DNA from 4 places in the Streptomyces sp. NPDC101227 genome. Region 3 is predicted to be linked to each of the others. Evidence: riboswitches for the same ligand, from Rfam matches in the RefSeq annotation. Region 3 holds a riboswitch; each other region holds the start of a gene.

Region 1 (5,660 bases), on a different contig from region 3:
GTGGGTGTGGATCTGGGTGTCCGGCCGAACGCCGCTGCTGGTGAGGCGGAACGCCTCGGTCGCCCAGTCCAGGTAGGCGGCGTGGTCGGCGGCGCGCAGCGGCAGCGTCTCGCGCAGCGCGGGCTCGTCCACCTGGATCACCGAAGTCCCGGCCGCTTCGAGGTCGTTGACCTCGTCGCGCAGGGCGAGCGCCACCTGGCGGGCGGTGTCGGCCAGCGGCTGGTCGTCGCGGACGAAGGACCAGGCGAGCATGGTCACCGGGCCGGTAAGCATGCCCTTGACGGGCCGCTCGGTGAGCGACTGTGCGTACGCGGTCCAGCGGACCGTCATCGGGTCGGAGCGCGAGATGTCCCCGGCGAGGACCGGTGGCCGGACGTAGCGGGTGCCGTACGACTGGACCCAGCCGTGCTGGGTGGCGAGGTAGCCGGTGAGCTGCTCGGCGAAGTACTGGACCATGTCGTTGCGTTCGGGCTCACCGTGCACCAGGACATCGATCCCGGCCTTCTCCTGGAAGGCGAGGACCTCGCGGATCTCGTCCTTGATCCGGTCCTCGTAGCCGGCCGTGTCGATCCGCCCGGCCCGCAGATCGGCCCGCGCCGTGCGCAACTCGGTGGTCTGCGGGAAGGAACCGATCGTCGTCGTGGGCAGCGGCGGCAGCCCGAGGTGCGCGCGCTGGGCGGCGGTCCGTTCGGCATACGACTGCGAGCGGCGCCCGTCGGCGTCGGTGACGGCCGCGGTGCGGGCCCGCACCGCGGGGTCGTGGGTCAGCGCGGACCCGGCCCGGGAGGCGAGGTCGGCGCGGTTCGCGGCGAGTTCGCCGGAGATGGCTTCGGTGCCCCGTGCCAGGCCGCGCGCCAGGACGGCGATCTCCCGCGTCTTCTGGCGGGCGAAGGCGAGCCAGCGGGCGATCCCCGGATCGATATCGCCTTCGACGGTGGCGTCCAGCGGGACGTGCAGCAGGGAGCAGGAGGCCGAGACATCGACCCGGTCGGCGAGGCCGAGGAGGGTGCCCAGGGTGGCCAGCGACTTCCCGTAGTCGTTGATCCAGATGTTGCGGCCGTTGACGACGCCCGCGACCAGCCGCTTGCCGGGCATCCCGCCGGCCGCGGCGAGGTCCTCGAGGTTGGCGGCGCCCGACTCGGTGAAGTCGATGGCCAGACCCTCCACCGGCGCCTTGGCCAGGACGGACAGCGCGTCGCCGAGCCGGCCGAAGTAGGAGGCCACCAGGAGCTTGGGCCGGTCGGTGGCGCAGCCGAGTTCACGGTAGGCGCGGGCGGCGGAGCTCAGTTCGGCCGGCGTGCGGTCCTGGACCAGCGCGGGCTCGTCGAGCTGCACCCACTCGGCACCCGCCGCCCGCAGGTCGGCGAGCACCTCGGCGTACACCGGAAGGAGCCGGTCCAGCAGGGTCAGCGGCTCGAAGTCCGCGGCCACGCCCGGAGCGGACTTGGCCAGCAGCAGGTAGGTGACCGGTCCGAGGAGCACGGGGCGCGCCGCGTGCCCGAGCGCGAGGGCCTCCGTCACTTCCGCGACCTGCTTGGTGGAGTCAGCGGTGAAGGCGGTGTCCGGGCCGAGCTCGGGAACCAGGTAGTGGTAGTTGGTGTCGAACCACTTCGTCATCTCCAGCGGGGCCACTTCCTGGTTGCCCCGCGCCATCGCGAAGTAGCCGTCCAGGGCGTCGGCGTGGACCGCGGCGCGGTGCCGCTCGGGGACGGCGCCGACCATGACGCTGGTGTCCAGGACGTGGTCGTAGTACGAGAAATCACCGGACGGCACTTCGTGGATGCCGGCGTCTGCCAGCTGCTGCCAGTTCGACCGGCGAAGGTCCGCCGCGGTCTGCCGGAGGGCGTCGGCGCTGATGCGGCCCTTCCAGTACCCCTCGACGGCCTTCTTCAGTTCACGGTTCTGTCCCTGGCGGGGGTAGCCGTACACGGTGGCCCGTGCCGCCGCGGCTGCGGACTTCGCTGTCACGGAACTCTCCTTCGCGAGATGTCTCCTTGTGGTCCCGGAGACGGGACGAGAGCGCGAAGGAACGACCGACCGGGCGGACCACGACGCGGTGTCTTCGCGTGTGCCCGCTCGATACGTACGCCGACCCGCCCACGAGGTCACCGGGATGGCCGCACACGATCGGTCGCGTGCGGGCAACGGGCAGGTCTTCGGACTCGCGGGCCCGTCTCGTACGCGTACGAGACACCTACTGGCCGTCGCTTCCCAGACCCGTCCGGGCCCAGTGCGTATGACGGCGGTCGTTCCCACTCACCGCTGCGGGGCAGTCCCGGATTCCCACCGGGTTCCCTCTTACGACGCTCCTGCCTGGCGGACAGGGCGAACCAGCTGCATTCGTCACCCTAGAGGGACAATCCGCGGGCCGCACAAGCAATGACCGCATTGCGGACGGTGACATGAGACACGCGCGGAGGATGCATGACAGCCGGAAGAGGTGCGGGGCGGTGGTTCACGCCGCCCCGCACCTCCCTCCACGGCAGCCGGGGCCCCTCAGCCCCGACCTGACCCGGGTCCCTCAGCCCCGGTCGTACGTGTGGAACCCACGGCCCGCCTTGCGGCCGAGCAGCCCCGCCTCGACCATCCGCAGAAGCAGCGGAGGCGGCGCGTAGAGGGGTTCCTTGAACTCGTCGTACAGCGATGCGGCGATGGAGGCGACCGTGTCGAGGCCGATCAGGTCGGCCAGCTTCAGCGGGCCCATCGGGTGCGCGCAGCCCAGTTCCATCCCGGCGTCCACGTCGGCCGCGGAGGCGAAGCCGGACTCGGCCATCCGGATGGCCGACAGCAGGTAGGGGATGAGCAGGGCGTTGACGACGAAGCCGGCGCGATCCTGGGAGCGGACCACGGTCTTGCCCAGCGCCGTGGTCACGAACTCCTCGGCCGCCGCGGTGACGCGTGGCGCGGTGTGGAGGGAAGTGACGACCTCCACGAGGGGCAGTACCGGCACGGGATTGAAGAAGTGCAGGCCGAGGACCTGGTCGGCGCGCCGGGTCGCCATGCCCAGGCGCATGACGGGGATGGCGGAGGTATTGGTGGCCAGGATCGCTTCCGGGTCCTCGACGATCTTGTCCAGCGCGGTGAAGACCGCCGTCTTCGCCTCGGTGTTCTCGACCACGGCCTCGACGACGAGCTGCCGGTCGGCGAGGTCGTCGAGGCTGCCCGTGAAGACCATCCGGGTGAGCGCGTCCTCCACCGAGATCCGGTCCAGCTTCCCCCGCTGGACGGCGCGTTCCAGGGAGACGGCCACCCGTTCACGGGCGGCACGGGCGGCGACCTCGTCCGCCTCGCAGACGACGGTGTCGAGCCCGGCGCGGGCGCACACCTCGGCGATACCGGCCCCCATCTGGCCGCCGCCCACCACGCCGACGCGGCGGATGTTCTGGTTCATGACCGTGCCTCCGTGTGCCGGACGAGGTGACGGGAGTAGGCATCCGGGGTGAAGAACGGCGGCAACTCCGTTGCCATGGCGGTCCGTTCGAAGAGCGCGCGGACCTCTTCGACCCGGGCCCAGGGGTATTCCGCTCCCAGGGCGGCGCACTCGTCGTCGAGGAGACGCAGCACCGTTTGCCGGTCGATGACGCGGTGCCGCAGCCACTGCCAGATCTGCACCCGGGCGATCTCGGCGGTTGCCGCGTCCTCCATCAGGCCGTGCAGGGCGACCGCCCCGCTGCCGCGCAGCCAGGCGTCGAAGTAGCGCAGGGCGACAGTGATGTTGGTGCGCACGCCCTCCCGGGTGGGCGGTCCGCTGATGCGGCGCACCGACAGCAGGTCCGCCGCGGTCACCTCGACATCGTCACGGGTGCGCTCGATCTGGTGCGGCCGGTCGCCCAGAACGTCGTCGAAGGCCGTGCGGCAGACGGGGACGAGGCCGGGGTGGGCGACCCAGCAGCCGTCGAAGCCGTCCTCCGCCTCGCGCTCCTTGTCCAGCCGGACCTTGGCCAGAGCGGCCTCGTTGGCGTCCGCGTCCCTACTGGGCACCTGCGCGGCCATGCCCCCGATCGCGTGGGCGCCCCGCTTGTGGCACGTACGCACCAGCAGTTCGGTGTACGCCCGCAGGAAGGGAGCCGTCATCGTGACCTTCGCGCGGTCCGGCAGCAGGAAGTCGGTACGGTGTCCGAACGTCTTGATCAGGCTGAACAGGTAGTCCCACCGGCCCGCGTTGAGCCCGGAACTGTGCTCGCGCAGCTCGTGGAGGATCTCCTCCATCTCCACGGCCGCGGTGATCGTCTCGATGAGGACGGTGGCACGGACGGTGCCGCGGGGGATACCGAGGAGATCCTGGGCGAGGACGAAGACGTCGTTCCACAGCCGTGCCTCGTACCGGTTCTCCAGCTTGGGCAGGTAGAAGTACGGACCGCTTCCGGCGTCGATCTGGCGCTGCGCGCAGTGGAAGAAGTACAGGCCGAAATCGACGAGCGAGGCGGGCACGGGCCGGCCGTCGAACTCCAGGTGCTCTTCGAGGAGATGCCAGCCGCGGGGGCGCACGACGATGGTGGCGACCCGGTCGCCCAGGCGGTAGGCCTTGCCCTCAGGGGCGGTGAAGTCGATGCGGCGCTCGATGGCGTCGAGCAGCGTGAGCTGGCCGTCGACGATGTTGTCCCAGGTGGGGGCGGTGGCGTCCTCGAAGTCGGCCATCCAGACCTTCGCCCCCGAGTTGAGGGCATTGACGGCCATGCGGCGTTCCGGAGGGCCGGTGATCTCCACCCGGCGGTCGGTCAGCCCGGGCGCGGGCGGCGCGACGCGCCAGGACGGGTCCGCGCGGACGGATGTCGTGGCGAGGGGGAAAGCGAGCGGGGATCCGGAGGCGAGCCGCGACGCCCGCCGCGTGCGCTCCTTCAAGAGCTCCTGGCGGCGCTGTGCGAAGGCGCCGGCGAGGTGGCCGACGAAGTCCAGTGCCTGCGGAGTGAGGATCTCCTCATGGCGGTGCCCCGTTGCCGCGAGGACCTGGACGCGGTGCGTCAGTGCGCTGGTGGACATGCGGGTCTCCTGATGAAGGAAGGAAGGAGCGGGGCCGGACGGAGACGGTCGTCCGGCCCCGCTGGATCACGGGCCGACGGGGTACGCGGGCGCCGGTGGGCGTCCTAGTGGAACTGCTCTTCCTCGGTGGAGCCGCTCAGCGCAGTCGTCGAGGAGTGCGGGTTGAGGGCGGTGGAGACCTGGTCGAAGTAGCCGGTGCCGACCTCGCGCTGATGCCGGACGGCGGTGAAGCCCTGCGCCTGTGCGGCGAACTCCTTCTCCTGGAGGTCGACATAGGCGGTCATGCCGTGCTCGGCGTAGCCGCGGGCCAGGTCGAACATGCCGTGGTTGAGGGAGTGGAATCCGGCCAGCGTGATGAACTGGAAGCGGTAGCCCATCGCGGCCAGTTCACGCTGGAACTTGGCGATCTGGTCGTCGTCCAGAGCGGCCTTCCAGTTGAAGGACGGCGAGCAGTTGTAGGCCAGCATCTGGTCCGGGTGCTCCGCGTGGATCGCCTCGGCGAACTCGCGGGCCTGCGCCAGGTCCGGCGTACCCGTCTCCACCCAGATGAGGTCGGCGTACGGGGCGTAGGCCAGACCGCGGGCGATCACCGGCGCCATGCCGTTCCGCACCCGGTAGAAGCCCTCGGCGGTCCGCTCGCCCGTGACGAACTCGGCGTCGCGCTCGTCGATGTCGCTGGT
Region 2 (5,660 bases), on a different contig from region 3:
CCAGACCACGCACCTGATAGATACCCTCCGTGACCTCGTACAGGCCCTGCCGGCTCACCAGCCTGCCCTGGCGCCACAGGCTCTCGTGCGCGGTGTCGGGACAGTTTCCGGCCAGGAAGCTGTAGGCCTCGGCGTCCCAGACCGTGCGCCCGTCCTTCGTGACGACGGGCGGGTAGAGGGCGGCGATGAAGCCACGGTCGGCATCGGCGAAGTCTTCATGGTCGTCGACCGGCTGAACGGTCACCTGGCACTCCCTCTCCGAGCGGGCGGGACGGCGGGACGGGCCGTCCGGCGGGCCAGGACCCACACCTTCGATTTAACCTCAATGTGCGGTCGTGCCGCATATGTGAGCAGGCCCTGCCGCAGAGTCCCGCCCAGGGCCCGGCCACGGCGTCCGCCCAGGCCCGCCGGCCCGTCGACCCGCCCGTCGGGGCCCTACACCGGCTCGGCCTCGATCAGGGAGAAGCGGCTGGGCTTCGCCAGCGGCGTCACGGAGCGCAGCGCGAAGCCCGCGCCTCGGCACAGCCGCTCGAAGTCGTCCCGGGTACGCTCCCGGCCCCCGACGTTGACGAGCATGTTGAGGTCGCTGATGTAGACGACGCCGGCGGTCGAGGGGTCCACGACGGGCGGCAGCACCGGCTCGATGATCAGCAGCCGGCCGTCGTCCGGGACGACCCGGCGGCAGTGGCGGAGGATGTCCGTGCACTGCGCGTCGTTCCAGTCGTGGATCACGCTCTTGAGGACGTACAGGTCGGCGCCTTCGGGGGCGGTGGTGAAGAAGTCCCCGCTGACCAGGGAGCAGCGGCCCACCAGCCCGTCCCGTGCCAGCGTGGCGGGGGCCTGGGCGAGCCCTTCGCGCAGGTCGAAGAGGATGCCGTTCAGCGACGGATAGGCCTTGAGGACCGCGGCGAGGAGCGTGCCGTCGCCGCCGCCGATGTCGGCCACGGTCGCGAAGCGGCCGAAGTCGAAGGCCGTCGGCACCATGGCCGCCGTATCGCGGGTGGCCTGCCCCATCGCCGCGTTGAACACGGCGGAGAATTCCGGGTGTTCGGCGAGGTGGCCGAAGAAGTTCTGGCCGAAGACCGCATCAAAGGCCGGCTCGCCGGTCCGCACGCTGTCGTCCAGATGCTCCCAGGCCCTGAGCAGGGTGGGGTCGGTGAACATCCGGACGAAGGAGTGCAGCGACTGCGGTCCGTCGGCGCGCAGCAGGGCGCCGGCCGGGGTGACGGTGAACCGTCCCGGGGCGTTCTCGGCGAGCAGCCCCAGCCCGGCCAGCGCCCGCAGTAACCGGGCCATGGCCTCGGGCCGGGCCGCGCACTCCGCCGCCAGCTCGTCCGCCGTGCGCTCGCCGTCGCCCATCAGGTCGGCGACCCGGAGGCGGGCGGCGGCGCCCACGGCGTGCGAGGCCATGGCGCCGTACGCAATCCGGGTCAGCACCTCACGGGCCTCGTCCACCGGCCGATTCTCGCGGGTCATACGGGAACCTCTCTGTTCAACGGCGTTACGGGCAGGGCTTTCTGCGCCACGGCGCGGCTCCTGTGTTACGCGCAGGGCGTCCCAGGGCACAACAACGCCTGTGGCGTTGCGGCCGCCGGCTCGCCACCCTCACTCTTGTTAGGCGACCCTAAGTTCTCCGGATCACCGGGGCAATGCCCCTGGGATACGGCCCGTACGACGCGACCGCCGGCTCACTCCGGGAAGGGAGGAACGCCCCGTGGCCCCCGATGACGAGAGCCAACTCGGTGACCGCGCCGGGCAATTACGGCGCGGCGCCACCTGGCTGCTGCTGACCGCCGCGCTCGGCAGCCTGGGCACCGGAATCGCGCTCGGACACGGCTTGCTGATGGCGGGCGGGCTGGTGCTGGCCGGGATCTACGGGCACCTCCTGGCCACGGACGCCCGCGGGCCCGCTCACCCCCGGCGGGGGTGAGCGCGCCCGCGGCCCTCACATGCCCCGTGGCGGGGCATGCCTCATGTCGTGCGGCGGCTCTTTGCTGCCGCCCCGATGCACATCGCCCCCAGCAGGAACGTGAGGGCACCGATGATGACGTTGTTCCAGATCACGCCGGCGTCAGGGCTGCTGCCGACGATCCAGGGCGCCACGATCATCCACACGCCCATGGCGCACATGGCGCCGCTCAGGCCGTACATACGGTCCGGGGTGACCGTGAACCCGATGGCCAGCAGGGCAATGGCGACGCCGAGAATCAGGTTGTGGGTCAACAGAGCGGGCTGCGAGGCCGCGTAGTGGACGATCCACGGCGACGCGGCGCAGTACAGGCCGACCAGGAACACCGGCCCATCCACGAGGATGACGTCACGTCCGCCGAGCACGCGCTCGTAACGCTCCTGCATTTCTGTTACGTCGGGGTGACCGGCGAGATCTCCCCTGTGGTGTGAGACGTCGGCCATGCGACTCGCCTCCTTCGCTCTGCAAGCCTGGCCGTCTCGCGGCATAGGAACCGCGCACTCATTATTCTGCGCTTATGTCGCCTTTATGTGTAGATCAGGGACGGGTCAAGTTTGCGGGCCCGTCGGCCGGCCCTCCGGCAGCGCCCGCCCCAGCCCCAGATTCCAGCGCCCGCCCCGCCCGCTGAGCTCGGTCACGGTGAGCGGCGGCACGTCCAGCCGCCAGAACGTCTCCACCGGGACACCCAGAGCGCACACCACGGCGGCGCGCACCACGTCCACCTCCACGACGGCGAGGACGCGCCCGGAGGTGGTGGCCAGCCGCGTGAGCCAGGCCTCGGTCCGTACGCAGAGCGCGCGCAGCGACTCGCCGCCGTGCCCCGCGAACCCGGGATCCGACAGCCAGGCGGACACCGCCTCCGATTCCGCCCCGGCCACCTCGTCCAGGGTCCTCCCCCGCCAGCGGCCCATCGCGCAGCCCGGCGGTCCCGGCTCGGGCGCGGGATCCACCGGCAGCCCGAGCTCCTCGGCCGTACGACGGCACCGGGCGGAGGGCGATACCACGATCCGCTCGGCGGCCGGCAGGTTTCCGGCCACCGCACGGGCCCGCCGCAGACCGGCCTCGCTCAGCGGTCCGTCGTCATCGAAACGCACCTCGCGCTGCGCGTCGCCGGCGGCCGGTGAGATCAACATCACCCGAGTTGTCATGACCTCTTCTCTCGCTGTCCATCCCCACCGCAACAACTGCCCTGTTCAGGGGAGTTGTCCGGTCGGCGCGCCCCTCGCTGCGCCTCTCCGCCCCCTCCGTGGCCTTGGCCCGCCGGTCGGTTCGCGGTACCTTCCCGATGATATTGACGACGACATGACGGAAGCCGGTGGGATCCCGGCGCGGTCGCGCCACTGTATGTCCGGTTTTGACGCAGCCCCAGGGGGGCGGGACCGGGCGAGCCAGACCCGCCATGTCGTTAGCACTCCCGCAACTAGGGACGCGAGTTCCCCCTAACAGGAGGTCCCCTGCCATGGCTCAGACCATCGCACCCCCGGCCACCGGCACCGCCGCCCCGGCCCCGCTCCCCCTCAAGGCGATCGCCCCCTGGGCGCTGTTCGTCGGCGTCCTGATGCTGGTTCTGCTGTACTTCGTCGGCGCCGAGCAGGGCGCCACCTCGCTGCTCTCCGGTACGGACGTCCACGAGTGGGTCCACGACGGACGCCACCTCCTCGGCTTCCCCTGCCACTGATCGGGCGCCGTTCCATGAACTCCGTCACCGTCAGAAATCTCCTGGTGCGCGGCATGCTCGCCGGGCTGGGCGCCGGCCTCCTCTCCTTGGTCGTCGCCTATCTGCTGGGCGAGCCGAGCGTGAATGCCGCGATCGCCTTCGAGGAAGCACACAGCCACGAGCACGAGATGGAGGTCGTCAGCCGTGCCGTGCAGTCCACGGCGGGGCTGGCGACCGGCGTGCTGATCTACGGCGTGGCGCTGGGCGGAATCGCCGCGCTGGCGTTCTGCTTCGCGCTGGGCCGGATCGGCCGCTTCGGCCCCCGGGCCACCGCCGCGCTGCTCTCCGGCGCGGCGCTGCTCGCCGTCTACCTCGTACCGTTCCTCAAGTACCCGGCCAACCCGCCGTCCGTCGGTGACCCCGACACCATCGGCAAGCGCACGGCCCTGTACTTCCTGATGATGCTGCTCGGCATCCTGCTTGCGGTCGGCGCCACGATCTTCGGCCGGCGGCTGGCTCCGAAGCTGGGCAACTGGTACGCCACGGTGGCGGCCGGCGCGGCGTTCGTCATCGCCATCGGGATCGCGTATGCCTTCCTGCCGTCCATCAACGAGGTGCCGAACGGCTTCTCCGGCACCCTGCTCTGGCAGTTCCGGCTGTCGGCGATCGCCATCCAACTGGTGCTGTGGACCGCCTTCGGGCTGCTCTTCGGCCATCTCGCGGAACGCGTCATCACCCCGGCCCGGGACGCCGCGGCCGCGGAGGCGGCACCCGCGGCGTCCTGACGGCGCAAGGACGGTCGGCTCACCGGGGAAGGGCCCGCGACGTATCCACGTCGCGGGCCCTTCTCAGGTGAGCGTCAGGACAGGCCGGGAATGCCGTCCAGATGCGGCAGGTCATGGTCGAGCCGTTCCCGTTTGGTCCGCAGATAGCGGATGTTCTCCACACCGGGCGGCATCAGCAGCGGGACCTGTTCGGCGACCGCGATACCGTGCCGCAGCAGCGCCGCCCGCTTGTGGGGATTGTTCGACAGCAGCCTTACCGAACGGACCCCGAGGTCCCGCAGTATTCCGGCCGCGACGCCGTATTCGCGGGCATCGACCGGCAGTCCGAGCGCGATATTCGCATCCACCGTGTCGAGGCCGTCCTCCTGAAGTTTCATCGCTCGGAGCTTGGCCAGCAGCCCTATCCCCCGGCCCTCATGGCCCTGCACATAGACGAGAATTCCGCAGCCGGCCGCCACGATCGCGGCCAGCGCCGCGGACAATTGATCGCCGCATTCGCAGTGCGTGGACGCGAAGACATCACCGGTCAGGCACTCCGAATGCACGCGGGCCAGCACGGACTTCCCGGCGACGTCGCCGTGAACCAGGGCCACTTGCTCGGTCCCTTTACGGATGTCGAGATAGCCGACGGCGAGGAATTCACCGTGTGTGGTGGGGAGTCGGACCGCCACCACTCGTTCCACGTGGGCGTCGTCATCCGGAGCGATTTCGGCATCGGGGTCCGTCATGGCGCGATGGTACCGGCGCGGACGGCCGGTTGGCATGGTGTGCGCTCATGCCTATGCTGCGACGGCCCGGCGAATGAGCGCAACGAAAGGCGGCACACCGTCATGACCGCTTCGGCACAACGGATTTCCGGCCGCGGGCTCCTGCCGGCGGACACCACCGGAGAGGTCAGGGACCGGCGGCCGCACTGCGCCCTGCTCCCCGTCGGCAGCTTTGAACAGCACGGCCCCTTCCTGCCGTTGACCACCGACACGGTCATCGCCTGCACCATCGCCGAGCGGATCGCCGCCGCGCACCCCGTCCTTCTGCTGCCGCCGCTGACCATCTCCTGTTCCCACGAACACGCCGCCTGGCCGGGCACGGTCAGCATTTCGGCCAGGACGCTGCACACCGTTGTGACGGACATCACCGATTCCCTGCGGCGGCAGGGCATCCACTCCCTGATTCTCGTCAATGGCCACGGCGGAAATTACGTACTGCGCAACGTGGTTCAGGAATCCGGTGGGACGGGGACACGGATGGC
Region 3 (5,660 bases):
AGCCACCGGGCGAAGCTCTCGACGGCGGCCCGCCGGGCGGTGGCGTCGGCGTCGCCGCGCCAGTCCACCCGGATGAGGGGGTGGTCGAGGGCCGGGACGTTCTTGGGGTAGTAGGCGTCGTAGCGCTCGCGGAGCGGGGGCGGGGACGCCAGAGCCGGGCAACTCCCGGTGGCGCGGCCCAGGTTGAAGTCGGCGAGGGACTTCTCGGAGACCAGCGGCGCGGAGGTGGCGGCGGCGCCGGAGCCGGCCTTGGCGGCGCCGTCCGGGTCGTTGGCGTCGGGCCGCAGCGAGCACAGCAGCTCGGTGCTGCCCGCGTACTGGCTGCCCGGGGCGGAGAGCCGGCTCTCGGCCTTGTCGGCGAGCGTCGGGGCGGGGTCAGGTGTGTCCGAGGAGCCGATGGCGGAACCGTCGTTGGCGAGGTAGAGGCCGATGGTGTGCAGCAGGCCGGTACCGGACAGGACGGGGCTGGGCCGCAGGAGTCTGAGGTCGCGGTGCTTGCCGTCGGTGCCGGTGAGCAGGTCCCGCCAGGAGGCGCTGCCCGGTTCGACGTCGGCCAGCCGCTTGTTCGTCGGGATGCCGACGACCAGCGGGGTGTAGGCGACCGGGCCGGTGTTGTGCAGGGCCGCCGGGGAGCCGGTCGCGGGCATCCCGCGGCGGGCCTCGTCGTAGTCGGCGGTGGACTCGGGGATCCACAGGTCGGGCTGCGGGCCCGGCCGGTAGAGGGGGTCGGTGCCCTTGCCGTCCGGCCGTCCCTTGCCGGTGCCCTGCGCCTCGCCCTGCCAGCGGTCGGCGGCGGCGAAGCCCTGGTCGACCTGGTCCTTGGCGGCGGAGTAGACGGTGATCTGGGCGCGCCGGCAGCCGTCGGGGTAGTCGCCCTCGCCGTCCAGGGGGCGGGTGTTGGCGTCGGACGTCTCGTAGTCGAAGGCCGCCCGGCGCAGGGTGGATTCGGCTTCCGGGGCGGTGAGCAGCCGCAGTTCGAGGGCGGGCGGGCAGGCCGGGGGGTCGCCGGGGAGGTTCAGCAGGACGACGCCCGTGGTGGCCGGTACGAAGATGATCGCGAGGACGAGGAGGAGCCTGAGCCAGTGCCGGGTGTACGCATTGAGCCAGCGGCGTAAGCGGATGCGCAGCGGGGTCCGGGGCCGGGCCTCGGGGGTGGCGAAGGAGAGGATGACGTCGTCGGTGGTGTTCTGCTTGGCCGAGCGGGGCTGCCAGACGTCGTCCATCGGGGTCCGCTCGCCGGCGAGCTCGCCGCGCAGCTCCTGGACGAGATCGTCGAAGGCGACGAAGCGTTTGCCCGGTATGCCGCGTTCGAGGACGCGCACCACGGCGCGGGTGAAGACGCTGCCGCCGGCCGGTTCGTCGCCGCTGAAAATACGGCGGTTGGGCTGCGCGGCCATCAGCAGCGACATGGGCTTGCGGCACAGGTGGAAGGCCTCGCCGGCGTTTCCGGCGTAGCAGCACTCCAGGATGATCACGATCCGGTCGGCCCGCGCGTTGTCCAGGTAGCGCAGCACCACGTCTCTCCAGGAGACGGTCTTGTGGCGCCGTTGTGAGGTGCCGACCATCAGCTGGAGATCGCCGCCGTCCGGGCCGACCCGTCCGTGGCCGGAGAAATAGACCAGCAGCAGTCCGCGCGCCTCGCTCGTGACGGCGTCCAGCTCCTGCTGGACCTCCCATGGTTCCTGGGTCCGGCAGATGCGGACCTCGTCCTCGGTGAACAGGTCGGTGCCGGCATCGGTCAGGACGCCCTTGAGCTTCTCGGCGTTGTCCTTCACCGCGCGCAGCGGGCGCAGATGCTTGTAGTCGCTGACACAGATCAGCAGCGCCCGGTTGACCTTGCCCCGTGCGTCGTATTCGGGCATCCGCTCAGTCCCCGGCGGTGCTGCCGCCCTCGGGGCCGAGCTCGCGCAGTCCGCCGTCCCCCTCGCCGACCGTGACGGAGGGCTCCTCGCCGTCGGCGCGGTCCTCCCTGCGCCTGCGCAGCCACTCCTGCAGGGCGATGGTCAGGCTCTTGGTGATCTCCGCGGCGACCGCGCCGACGACGACCAGGATCAGGTCGTCCACGCCGACGGCCATATCGGCCGGGCCGGACTCGTCGCCGCCCCCGCTCTCGCCCGCCGGCCTGGGCCGCTGCGTCCAGTTGTGCCGCCGCTGGGTCAGCCACGGCTCCCGTTCCAGCCAGGCCCGCAGGTCCGCGGCGTCCCGCTCCGCATCGTTGGTGCCCGTGATCCTGATGCGGATCTCCTGGCCGCTCTCCCGGCCGTTCTCCTGACCGTTTTCCTGACCGCCCTCTCGACGGTCGGCACTGCCCGACATCCCCCGGCCCCCCTTCCGGCGGGCCCCATTGCCCACCGTGCACCAGATAGTGACGCGGGATCAGGCCCAGGGGCAACCGTCGGTGACGCACCGACCACCCTGTGGCCCGCGCCACAGCCCCTGCCACAGGGCTGCTTCGCAGGTCAAGGGTGAGTTGACGGGCATTCGCGGGGCGTGGTGGACTGCCCGGGCCATTCGGCGACAGATGAGGAAGTCCGGTGAGAATCCGGCGCGGTCCCGCCACTGTCACCGGGGAGCGCTCCTCCAGCGACGGCCACGGTCCGCGCGGATGCCCGCAGGGGCCGCCGCGTACGGGCTGGAAGGCCGGGGGAAGCGCCGATCCGGGAGCCAGGAGACTCTCGTCGCCGTCACGTCGAGCCAGGGCGCGGACCCTGAGTGAGGACATATCACCATGCCCGGCCGCCGTTCGAGATGCCCTCGCCCCGCCGTCGCCGTGTCCCTCCGAGGCCTGACGGCGGCCTGATCCGATGCGCGGCGAACACGCGGGATATGCGTGCGGCGCGGCCCTCGGCTTTCTCGGCGACCTGATCGCGGCCGATCCCCGGCGCGGCCATCCGGTGGCCGCGTTCGGCCGGGTCGCGGGAGCGCTCGAGCGCCGGCTGTGGCGCGACCATCGCGGATACGGGACGGCGCACGCGGTGTTGTGCGCGGGCGGCGCGGCGGCCGGTGCCGCACTCCTGCAGCGCGCCCTGGGAGGCAGGGCCCCGGCGCGGGCCGCCTTGACCGCGGCCACCGTCTGGGCGGTGCTCGGCGGCACCTCGCTCGGCCGGGAGGCGCGGGCCGTCGGCGGCGCGCTGGAGGCGGGCGATCTGGACGTGGCGCGCGAGCGGCTGCCGCATCTGTGCGGCCGCGATCCCCAGGCGCTGGACGGGCCGGGGATGGCCCGCGCGGTGGTGGAGTCGGTCGCGGAGAACACCTCGGACGCGGTGGTGGGCGCCCTGGTGTGGGGTGCGCTGGGCGGAGTGCCCGGTCTGGTGGCGTTCCGCGCGGTGAACACCCTGGATGCGATGGTGGGCCACAAATCGCCCCGCTACCGGCGGTTCGGCTGGGCGTCGGCCCGGCTCGACGATGTGGCCGGCTGGCCCGGATCGCGGCTTACCGCCGCGCTGACCGTCCTCGCGGGCCCCGACCGGCGCGGCGCGCTGCGGGCGTGGCGGGCCGACGGCGGCGCGCATCCCAGCCCCAACGCGGGCCCGGTGGAGGCCTCGTTCGCGGGCGCGCTCGGGGTGCGGCTGGGCGGCACCCTGGCGTACGGCGGACGGGTCGAGCACCGCCCGGTGCTCAACGGCCAGGCGCCGCCGCCCGGTACGGACGACATCGAGCGGGCGGTGCGGCTCTCGCGCCGGGTGAGCGTGCTGGCGCTGGCGGCGACGGTCGCGGGACGGCTGGCGGTCGGCGCGGCACGGCACAGGAGCGAGAGCGGGAGGAAGCGCCGGTGAACGGGCGAGGAAACGGGCGGGGCGACGGGCGGGGAAGCGCATCCGGCGCGGCGGTCGGCGGTGGCCGGCCGGGCGGTGGCCTGCTGGTGGCCGGTACGACGTCCGACGCGGGCAAGAGCGTGGTGACGGCGGGCATCTGCCGCTGGCTGGCCCGGCAGGGCGTCAAGGTGGCGCCCTTCAAGGCACAGAACATGTCCCTGAACTCCTTCGTCACGCGCGAGGGGGCGGAGATCGGGCGGGCGCAGGCGATGCAGGCGGCCGCGGCGCGGGTGGAGCCGACCGCGCTGATGAATCCCGTATTGCTCAAGCCGGGCAGCGACCGCAGCAGCCAGGTGGTGCTGATGGGCAAGCCGGTGGGCGAGCTGAGCGCCCGGGGCTACCACGCGGGCAGGCAGGAGCAGTTGCTGGGCACGGTGACCGACTGCCTCGCCGAGCTGCGCCGTACGCATGACGCGGTGATCTGCGAGGGCGCCGGCAGCCCCGCGGAGATCAATCTGCGGCGCAGCGACATCGTGAACATGGGCATCGCGCGGGCGGCCCGGATCCCGGTGGTGATCGTCGGCGACATCGACCGCGGCGGCGTCTTCGCCTCCTTCTTCGGGACCACGGCGCTGCTGTCCAAGGAGGATCAGGAGCTGGTGGCGGGGTATCTCGTCAATAAGTTCCGGGGCGATGTGACGCTGCTGGAGCCCGGGTTGGAGATGATGGAGCGGCTGAGCGGGCGGCCGACGCTGGGCGTGCTGCCGTACGCGCACGGGCTCGGCATCGACGAGGAGGACGGGCTGCGGGTGTCCCTGCGCGGGGCGGTCCGCGAGTCGGTGGTCGCGCCGCCGGTCGGCGCGGACGTGCTGCGGGTCGCGGTGTGTGCCGTGCCCCTGATGTCCAACTTCACGGACGTGGACGCGCTGGCCGCCGAACCTGGCGTGGTGGTGCGCTTCGTGGACCGCGCCGAGGAGCTGGCGGACGCGGACCTGGTGGTGCTCCCCGGGACGCGCGGCACCGTCCGGGCGCTCGCGTGGCTGCGTGAGCGCGGGCTGGCCGCGGCGATCGCCCGGCGGGCCGCCGAGGGGCGCCCGGTGCTGGGCATCTGCGGCGGTTTCCAGATGCTGGGTGAGCGCATCGAGGACGACGTCGAGTCGAAGGCGGGCACGGTCGAGGGGCTGGGACTGCTGCCGGTGCGGGTGCGCTTCGCCACCGGCAAGACCCTCGCGCGGCCGGTCGGCGAGGCGCTGGGCGAGCCGGTGGAGGGGTACGAGATCCACCACGGCGTGGCCGAGGTGGCCGGCGGCGAGGAGGCGTTCCTGGACGGCTGCCGGGTCGGCTCCGTGTGGGGCACCCACTGGCACGGCTCGCTGGAGAGCGACGGCTTCCGGCGGGCGTTTCTGCGCCGGGTGGCGGCCGATGCGGGCCGGGCGTTCGTACCGGCCCCGGACACCAGCTTCGGCGCGCTGCGCGAGGAGCAGCTGGACCGGCTCGGCGATCTGATCGAGGAGCATGCGGACACGGACGCGCTGCTGCGGCTGATCGAGGACGGGGTGCCGGCGGGGCTGCCGTTCGTGCCTCCGGGGGCGCCGTGAACGCCTGCGGCCGCGCCGTCCCCGCGGGTGCGGGGAGCGGAGAAGGAGCTCCACCAGGTGCTCGTGAAGCGGCGGGCCATCCCTGGATACGCGGAGCCATGGGCACAAGCATGCCGCACCAAGCCATCAGTTCGACCGGCAACGAACGAAAGCCACTCGAAGGAGTGATCGCCACATGAGCACCCGGTACCCGTTCACCGCCGTCGTCGGCATGGCCGACCTGCGGCTGGCGCTGCTGCTGAACGCCGTCAGCCCCGCCGTGGGCGGCGTTCTCGTCCGCGGCGAGAAGGGCACCGCGAAGAGCACC
Region 4 (5,660 bases), on a different contig from region 3:
TGGACGGGATGTTCTCCACCGCGGCGAAGGCGGCGGCGCGGTCGTCCGGGTCGGGGAGGTAGGTGTCCAGCAGCGTCAGATAGAACTGGACGTGCACGGCCTCCTCGAAGAGCTGACGGCTCAGATACAGCCGCGCCTCGGGGGAGTTGATGTGCTTGTAGAGGGTCAGGACCAGGTTGTTCGAAACGATCGAGTCACCGGTCGCGAAGAACGCGACCAGCCGGCCGATCATGTGCTGCTCGCCGGGCGAGAGCTTGGCGAGGTCGGCGACGTCGGAGTGGAGGTCGACCTCCTCCACGGTCCAGGTGTTCTTGATCGCGTCGCGGTAGCGGTCGTAGAAGTCCGGGTACCGCATGGGACGCAGCGTCAGCTCGAAGCCCGGGTCGAGGAGGTTCTTCTTGCCGGTGGTGGCGGTGTGCGCGGCGGCGGCGGCGTTCGTTTCCATGAGGCTCCCGGCGCGCAGCGCCGTCGTTGAGGGGCGGTGGTCGGGCGACGGGTCGGGCATTACTGGCAGGCCTCGCAGGACTCGGGGTTTTCCAGGGAGCAGGCGACCGCCTCGGGGTCGGCCACCGGCAGCTGGGCGGGGATGGACGCGGCGCGCGCGGACTGGGCGATCCGGGTGGCCGGGCGCGACCGCAGGTAGTACGTCGTCTTGATGCCGCGCTTCCAGGCGTAGGCGTACATCGAGCTGAGCTTGCCGATGGTCGGCGACGCCATGAAGAGGTTCAGCGACTGGCTCTGGTCGAGGTAGGGCGTACGGGCCGCGGCCATGTCGATCAGCGCGCGCTGCGGGATCTCCCAGGCGGTGCGGTACCGGGCGCGGACGTCCTCGGGGATCCAGCCGACCTCCTGGATGGAGCCGTTGGCCTCGCGCAGCGCGTCACGGGTGCGTGCGTCCCACAGGCCCAGCGTCTTGAGCTCCTCGATCAGATACGCGTTGACCTGCAGGAACTCGCCCGACAGGGTTTCTCGCTTGAAGAGGTTGGAGACCTGCGGCTCGATGCACTCGTACACCCCCGCGATGGAGGCGATGGTGGCGGTCGGGGCGATGGCCAGGAGGAGGGAGTTGCGCATCCCGGTCTTCGCGATCCGGGCGCGCAGCGCGGCCCAGCGGTCGGCCCAGCGGGGCTCGGCGTCCGGGTAGTGGTCGGGGTGCAGCACTCCGCGGGCGGTGCGCGTCGCCGACCAGGCCGGGTGCGGGCCCTGCCGCTCGGCGAGGTCTGCGGAGGCCTCGTACGCGGCGAGCATGATCCGCTCGGAGATACGGGTCGACAGCTCCTTCGCCTCGGGCGAGTCGAAGGGCAGCCGCAGCCGGAAGAAGACGTCCTGGAGGCCCATCAGGCCCAGGCCGACCGGGCGCCAGCGGGCGTTGGACGTCCCGGCCTGCTCGGTCGGGTAGAAGTTGATGTCCACGACGCGGTCGAGGAAGGTGACGGCCGTGCGGACGGTGGCGTCCAGCCGCTCCCAGTCCATCTCGCCGTCGGCACCCAGGTGAGCGGCGAGGTTCACGGATCCCAGGTTGCAGACGGCGGTCTCCCCGTCGTTGGTCACCTCCAGGATCTCCGTGCACAGGTTGGAGGAGTGCACGACCTGACCGGGCTCGGCGGTCTGGTTGGCGGTGCGGTTGGCGGCGTCCTTGAACGTCATCCAGCCGTTGCCGGTCTGCGCCAGGGTGCGCATCATCCGCGAGTACAGCAGCCGGGCCGGGATCTGCTTGAGCGCCCGGCCGTCCGCCTCGGCCCTGCGGTACGCGGCGTCGAACTCGTCGCCCCACAGGTCCACCAGCTCCGGGACGTCGGCGGGCGAGAACAGCGACCAGTCGGCGTCGGCCTCGACCCGGCGCATGAACTCGTCCGGGATCCAGTGCGCGATGTTCAGGTTGTGCGTACGGCGGGCCTCCTCGCCGGTGTTGTCGCGCAGCTCCAGGAACTCCTCGATGTCGGCGTGCCAGGTCTCCAGGTAGACGCAGGCGGCGCCCTTGCGCCGGCCGCCCTGGTTCACCGCCGCGACCGAGGCGTCGAGCGTGCGCAGGAACGGCACGATGCCGTTGGAGTGACCGTTGGTGCCCCGGATCAGCGACCCCCGTGCGCGGATCCGGGAGTAGGAGAGACCGATGCCGCCGGCGTGCTTGGAGAGCCGGGCCACCTGGTGGTAGCGGTCGTAGATCGAATCCAGCTCGTCCAGCGGGGAGTCCAGCAGGTAGCAGGAGGACATCTGCGGGTGGCGGGTGCCGGAGTTGAAGAGCGTGGGGGAGGAGGGCAGATACGACAGCGTGCTGGTCAGGCGGTACAGCTCCGCCACATCCGCCAGCGCCCGCTCGGAGCGGTCCTCGGCGAGGCCGCAGGCCACCCGGAGCAGGAAGTGCTGGGGGGTCTCGATGACCTGACGGGTGGTGGGGTGCCGCAGCAGGTAGCGGGAGTGCAGGGTGCGCAGCCCGAAGTACCCGAAGCGGTCGTCGGCGCCGTCCCGGAGGGCGTTCTCGACGAGCCCGTCCAGCTGCTCGGCATGCGTCCGTACGAACTCCGCCGTCTCGTCGGCGATCAGGCCCTCGCGGTGGCCGGTCTCGACGGAGGCGGAGAAGGCGACCGCCCCCTGTCCGGCCGCCTCCTCCGCGATGGCGAGGGTGAGCAGGCGGGCGGCGAGCCTGGAGTACTGCGGCTCGTCGCCGATCAGACCGGCCGCGGCGTCGATGGCCAGCGCGCGCAACTCGGCCTCGTCCGAGCCCGGGTGGCGGCCGCGCAGCGCGGCGGCGGCCACCTTGCCGGGGTCGGTCGCGGTCAGGTCCGCGGTCAGGTCGGTCAGCGTGCGCAGCAGCGCGACGCCGGGTCCGTCCTGGCCCGCTCCGGTGGAGGTGTCAGGCGTGGCCACCACAGGCTGCACGACCTCGGCGGCTGACGCGGGCTCCGTTGGCGCGATGGTCACGTGATGCTCTCCCTCACTCGGCGGGGGCCGGGAGGGCGCGGCGGACGGTCGCTCGCGGGCATGCGGCACCCCATGACGGTCAGGGGTGCGCGGGCACACCGCGCGGCGTCCATCGGCCCAACCCTCGGGGCCCGGACGTATCGACGTCCGCACCGATGGCGGTGCGGGCGTGCCGTCGGCAGGTCCTCGGACTTCACCGCACCCCGTGGGACGGCCCTGTGGCTGTTGGGGGTGCGCGTTCATACCGTTGCGGGACAGTTCCGGATTTCCACCGGATTCCCCTGCGGCGACAGCGAAGACGAGCATACATGTGGTGGTGGCTCGTTGTGTGCACCCCCACATCTAGTGTCGCGTGAGTGATCAAGCGGTGTCTGTCAGTGGCCTCGGCTACCGTCGGCCCTACGCTCTGTGACCCATCCCGTGGAAGAAGGGGAAGGCCTCATGACCGCGCGCGCCGACCGCCCGCACATCATGGAAACCGAGCATTTCGAAGAGGCCGCCCGGATACTCGCCCGCCTGGAGCAAGGCGCGCGGTTGGAACTCATCAACGGCAAGGTCACGAGCAAGCCCATGCCGGACGGGGATCGCGGACGGATCATCCAGTGGCTGCTGCGTATCTGCATGCAGCACAGGCCCGAGCTCTTCCTCGACCCGAATCAGGGCCTGAAGACGGAGAGCTGCCGAAAAGGCCGGCTCCGTCCGGATGGCTTACTCGTGCCGTGTGACGCCTTCGTGGGCCAGGGGGAGTGGGCTGATCCCGACCCGGTGCTGATGGTCGTCGAGGTCACTTCGCACGACTCGGACACCGAACAGCGTGACCGGGTGGAGAAGCCCCGGGCCTGCGCGGAAGCCAACATTCCGCCCCGACCCCGTCGGCATCACGCTCGAAACCGAGCAGCTGAAGGACTGGATGAACTGACCCCGCACACACAAAGGCCGCCGCGAACCCTCAGGTTCGCAGCGGCCTCTGCGTGAAGCGGCCGACGGCTCAGCGCCCCGCCGGCGCCTCCTCCGTGGCTTCCGGCAGCTCCGTCGTGACGCCCTCGTCGCCGGCGTCCGCCGTGTAGTCGGCGGGGCTGGTCTCGTCGACGCCCTCCGGCGCCTTGACGGCCTTCAGGGCGAAGGTCCCCACGACCGAGACCACGACGTTCAGCACAAAGGCGGTCAGACCGATGTACCCGATTTCGCCGATGCCGGGTATCTCCGCGCTGGAGCCGCCGAAGTGCTTCTGGGTGGGGCTGGCCACGCCGTACGCCGCCAGCGTGCCGTAGAGCATGCCGGCCGCCCAGCCGGCCAGCAGCGCCCAGCGGTGGAACCAGCGGGTGAACAGGCCGCCGACCAGCGACGGCATGGTCTGCAGGATCCAGATGCCGCCCAGCAGCTGGAAGTTGATGGCGACGGTCTTGTCCATGGTGAGGACGAAGACGAGCGCACCGACCTTCACCAGCAGCGAGACGAGCTTGGCGACCTTGTGCTCCTGCTCGGCGGTCGCGTCCGGCTTGAGGAAGTCCTTATAGACGTTGCGGGTGAAGAGGTTGGCCGCGGCGATGGACATGATGGCCGCGGGCACCAGCGCGCCGATGCCGATCGCGGCGAAGGCGACGCCGGAGAACCAGCTCGGGAACATGTCCTCGAACAGCTGGGGAATCGCCAGCTGAGGGTTGCCCTGGATGTCCGTACCGGCCTTGACCGCCATGAAGCCGAGCAGCGCCAGGAAGCCCAGCATCAGGGAGTACAGCGGCAGGATGGTGGTGTTGCGGCGGATCACGTTGCGGCTGCGGGAGGACAGCGTGGCCGTGATGGAGTGCGGGTACATGAACAGCGCCAGCGCGGAGCCCAGCGCCAGGGTGGCATACGCCCATTGGGCGTTGGGGCCGCTGGTCAGCTCGCCCCGCGGTTTGCCGGGGACGGCCCCGGGCTGGGCGAACGCCTTGCCGGCCGCGTCGAAGATCGCGTCGAAGCCGCCCAGCTTGATGGGGATGTAGATGATCGCCACGGCGATGACCAGGTAGATCAGCCCGTCCTTGACGAAGGCGATCAGGGCCGGCGCCCGCAGACCGGAGGAGTAGGTGTACGCGGCCAGCACCGCGAACGCGATCAGCAGCGGCAGGTCCTTGACGAACCAGTTGGTGTTCTCGCCGCCGCCGATGCCCATCACGTCCAGGACGGCCTGGATGCCGACCAGTTGGAGGGCGATGTACGGCATGGTGGCGAGGATGCCGGTGAGCGCCACGGCCAGCGACAGGCCCTTGGAGCCGAAGCGGCCGCGCACGAAGTCGGAGGTGGTGACGTACCCGTGCTTGTGCGAGACCGACCACAGGCGGGGCAGGAAGGTGAAGATCAGCGGGTAGACCAGGATGGTGTACGGGACGGCGAAGAAGCCGGCCGCGCCCGCCGCGTAGATGGCCGCCGGGACGGCCACGAAGGTGTACGCGGTGTAGAGGTCACCGCCGAGCAGGAACCACGTCACCCAGGTGCCGAAGCTGCGGCCGCCCAGACCCCATTCGTCGAGGTTGGCGGACTCCTCGGCCTTGCGCCAGCGGGCGGCCAGGAAGCCCATGACCGTCACGGCCAGGAAGAAGAAGACGAAGACGGCAAGTGCGATGCCGTTGACGCCGCCGGACGGGGCCGCGGCGAGGACGGTGGCGGAGGCGTGGGCGGTCACTTGGCCACACCACCCTTACGGGCGCGCTGCTCACGCTGGACCAGCTTGTACGCCAGCATCGTCAGCGCGGTCG

The links. Region 3 has a riboswitch for cobalamin ahead of ACIRPT_RS31000 (cobalamin biosynthesis protein). Riboswitches for the same ligand answer to the same signal wherever they lie in the genome.
Region 1: it holds a riboswitch for cobalamin, as region 3 does, so the genes downstream of both, metE (5-methyltetrahydropteroyltriglutamate--homocysteine S-methyltransferase) here and ACIRPT_RS31000 (cobalamin biosynthesis protein) in region 3, are expected to answer to the same signal.
Region 2: it holds a riboswitch for cobalamin, as region 3 does, so the genes downstream of both, ACIRPT_RS04540 (CbtB-domain containing protein) here and ACIRPT_RS31000 (cobalamin biosynthesis protein) in region 3, are expected to answer to the same signal.
Region 4: it holds a riboswitch for cobalamin, as region 3 does, so the genes downstream of both, ACIRPT_RS18255 (ribonucleoside-diphosphate reductase subunit alpha) here and ACIRPT_RS31000 (cobalamin biosynthesis protein) in region 3, are expected to answer to the same signal.

The regions. Positions count from the first base shown of each region.
Region 1 covers NZ_JBIWOD010000022.1:79,787-85,446, forward strand. The annotation lists gene metE (5-methyltetrahydropteroyltriglutamate--homocysteine S-methyltransferase) at 1-1,968, opposite strand, end outside; cobalamin riboswitch at 2,130-2,350, opposite strand; gene ACIRPT_RS35370 (3-hydroxybutyryl-CoA dehydrogenase) at 2,522-3,391, opposite strand; gene aceB (malate synthase A) at 3,388-4,980, opposite strand; gene aceA (isocitrate lyase) at 5,085-5,660, opposite strand, start outside.
Region 2 covers NZ_JBIWOD010000002.1:148,311-153,970, reverse strand. The annotation lists gene ACIRPT_RS04565 (alkyl/aryl-sulfatase) at 1-244, opposite strand, end outside; gene ACIRPT_RS04560 (methyltransferase) at 436-1,476, opposite strand; gene ACIRPT_RS04555 (hypothetical protein) at 1,715-1,930, shown strand; gene ACIRPT_RS04550 (SPW repeat protein) at 1,972-2,412, opposite strand; gene ACIRPT_RS04545 (histidine phosphatase family protein) at 2,518-3,117, opposite strand; cobalamin riboswitch at 3,225-3,386, shown strand; gene ACIRPT_RS04540 (CbtB-domain containing protein) at 3,429-3,647, shown strand; gene ACIRPT_RS04535 (CbtA family protein) at 3,662-4,411, shown strand; gene ribA (GTP cyclohydrolase II RibA) at 4,486-5,139, opposite strand; gene ACIRPT_RS04525 (creatininase family protein) at 5,242-5,660, shown strand, end outside.
Region 3 covers NZ_JBIWOD010000016.1:163,615-169,274, reverse strand. The annotation lists gene ACIRPT_RS31010 (caspase family protein) at 1-1,862, opposite strand, end outside; gene ACIRPT_RS31005 (hypothetical protein) at 1,867-2,316, opposite strand; cobalamin riboswitch at 2,522-2,675, shown strand; gene ACIRPT_RS31000 (cobalamin biosynthesis protein) at 2,805-3,776, shown strand; gene ACIRPT_RS30995 (cobyric acid synthase) at 3,863-5,353, shown strand; gene ACIRPT_RS30990 (putative cobaltochelatase) at 5,529-5,660, shown strand, end outside.
Region 4 covers NZ_JBIWOD010000007.1:134,513-140,172, forward strand. The annotation lists gene ACIRPT_RS18250 (ribonucleotide-diphosphate reductase subunit beta) at 1-445, opposite strand, end outside; gene ACIRPT_RS18255 (ribonucleoside-diphosphate reductase subunit alpha) at 505-2,922, opposite strand; cobalamin riboswitch at 3,082-3,245, opposite strand; gene ACIRPT_RS18260 (Uma2 family endonuclease) at 3,364-3,897, shown strand; gene mctP (monocarboxylate uptake permease MctP) at 3,911-5,587, opposite strand; gene ACIRPT_RS18270 (DUF3311 domain-containing protein) at 5,584-5,660, opposite strand, start outside.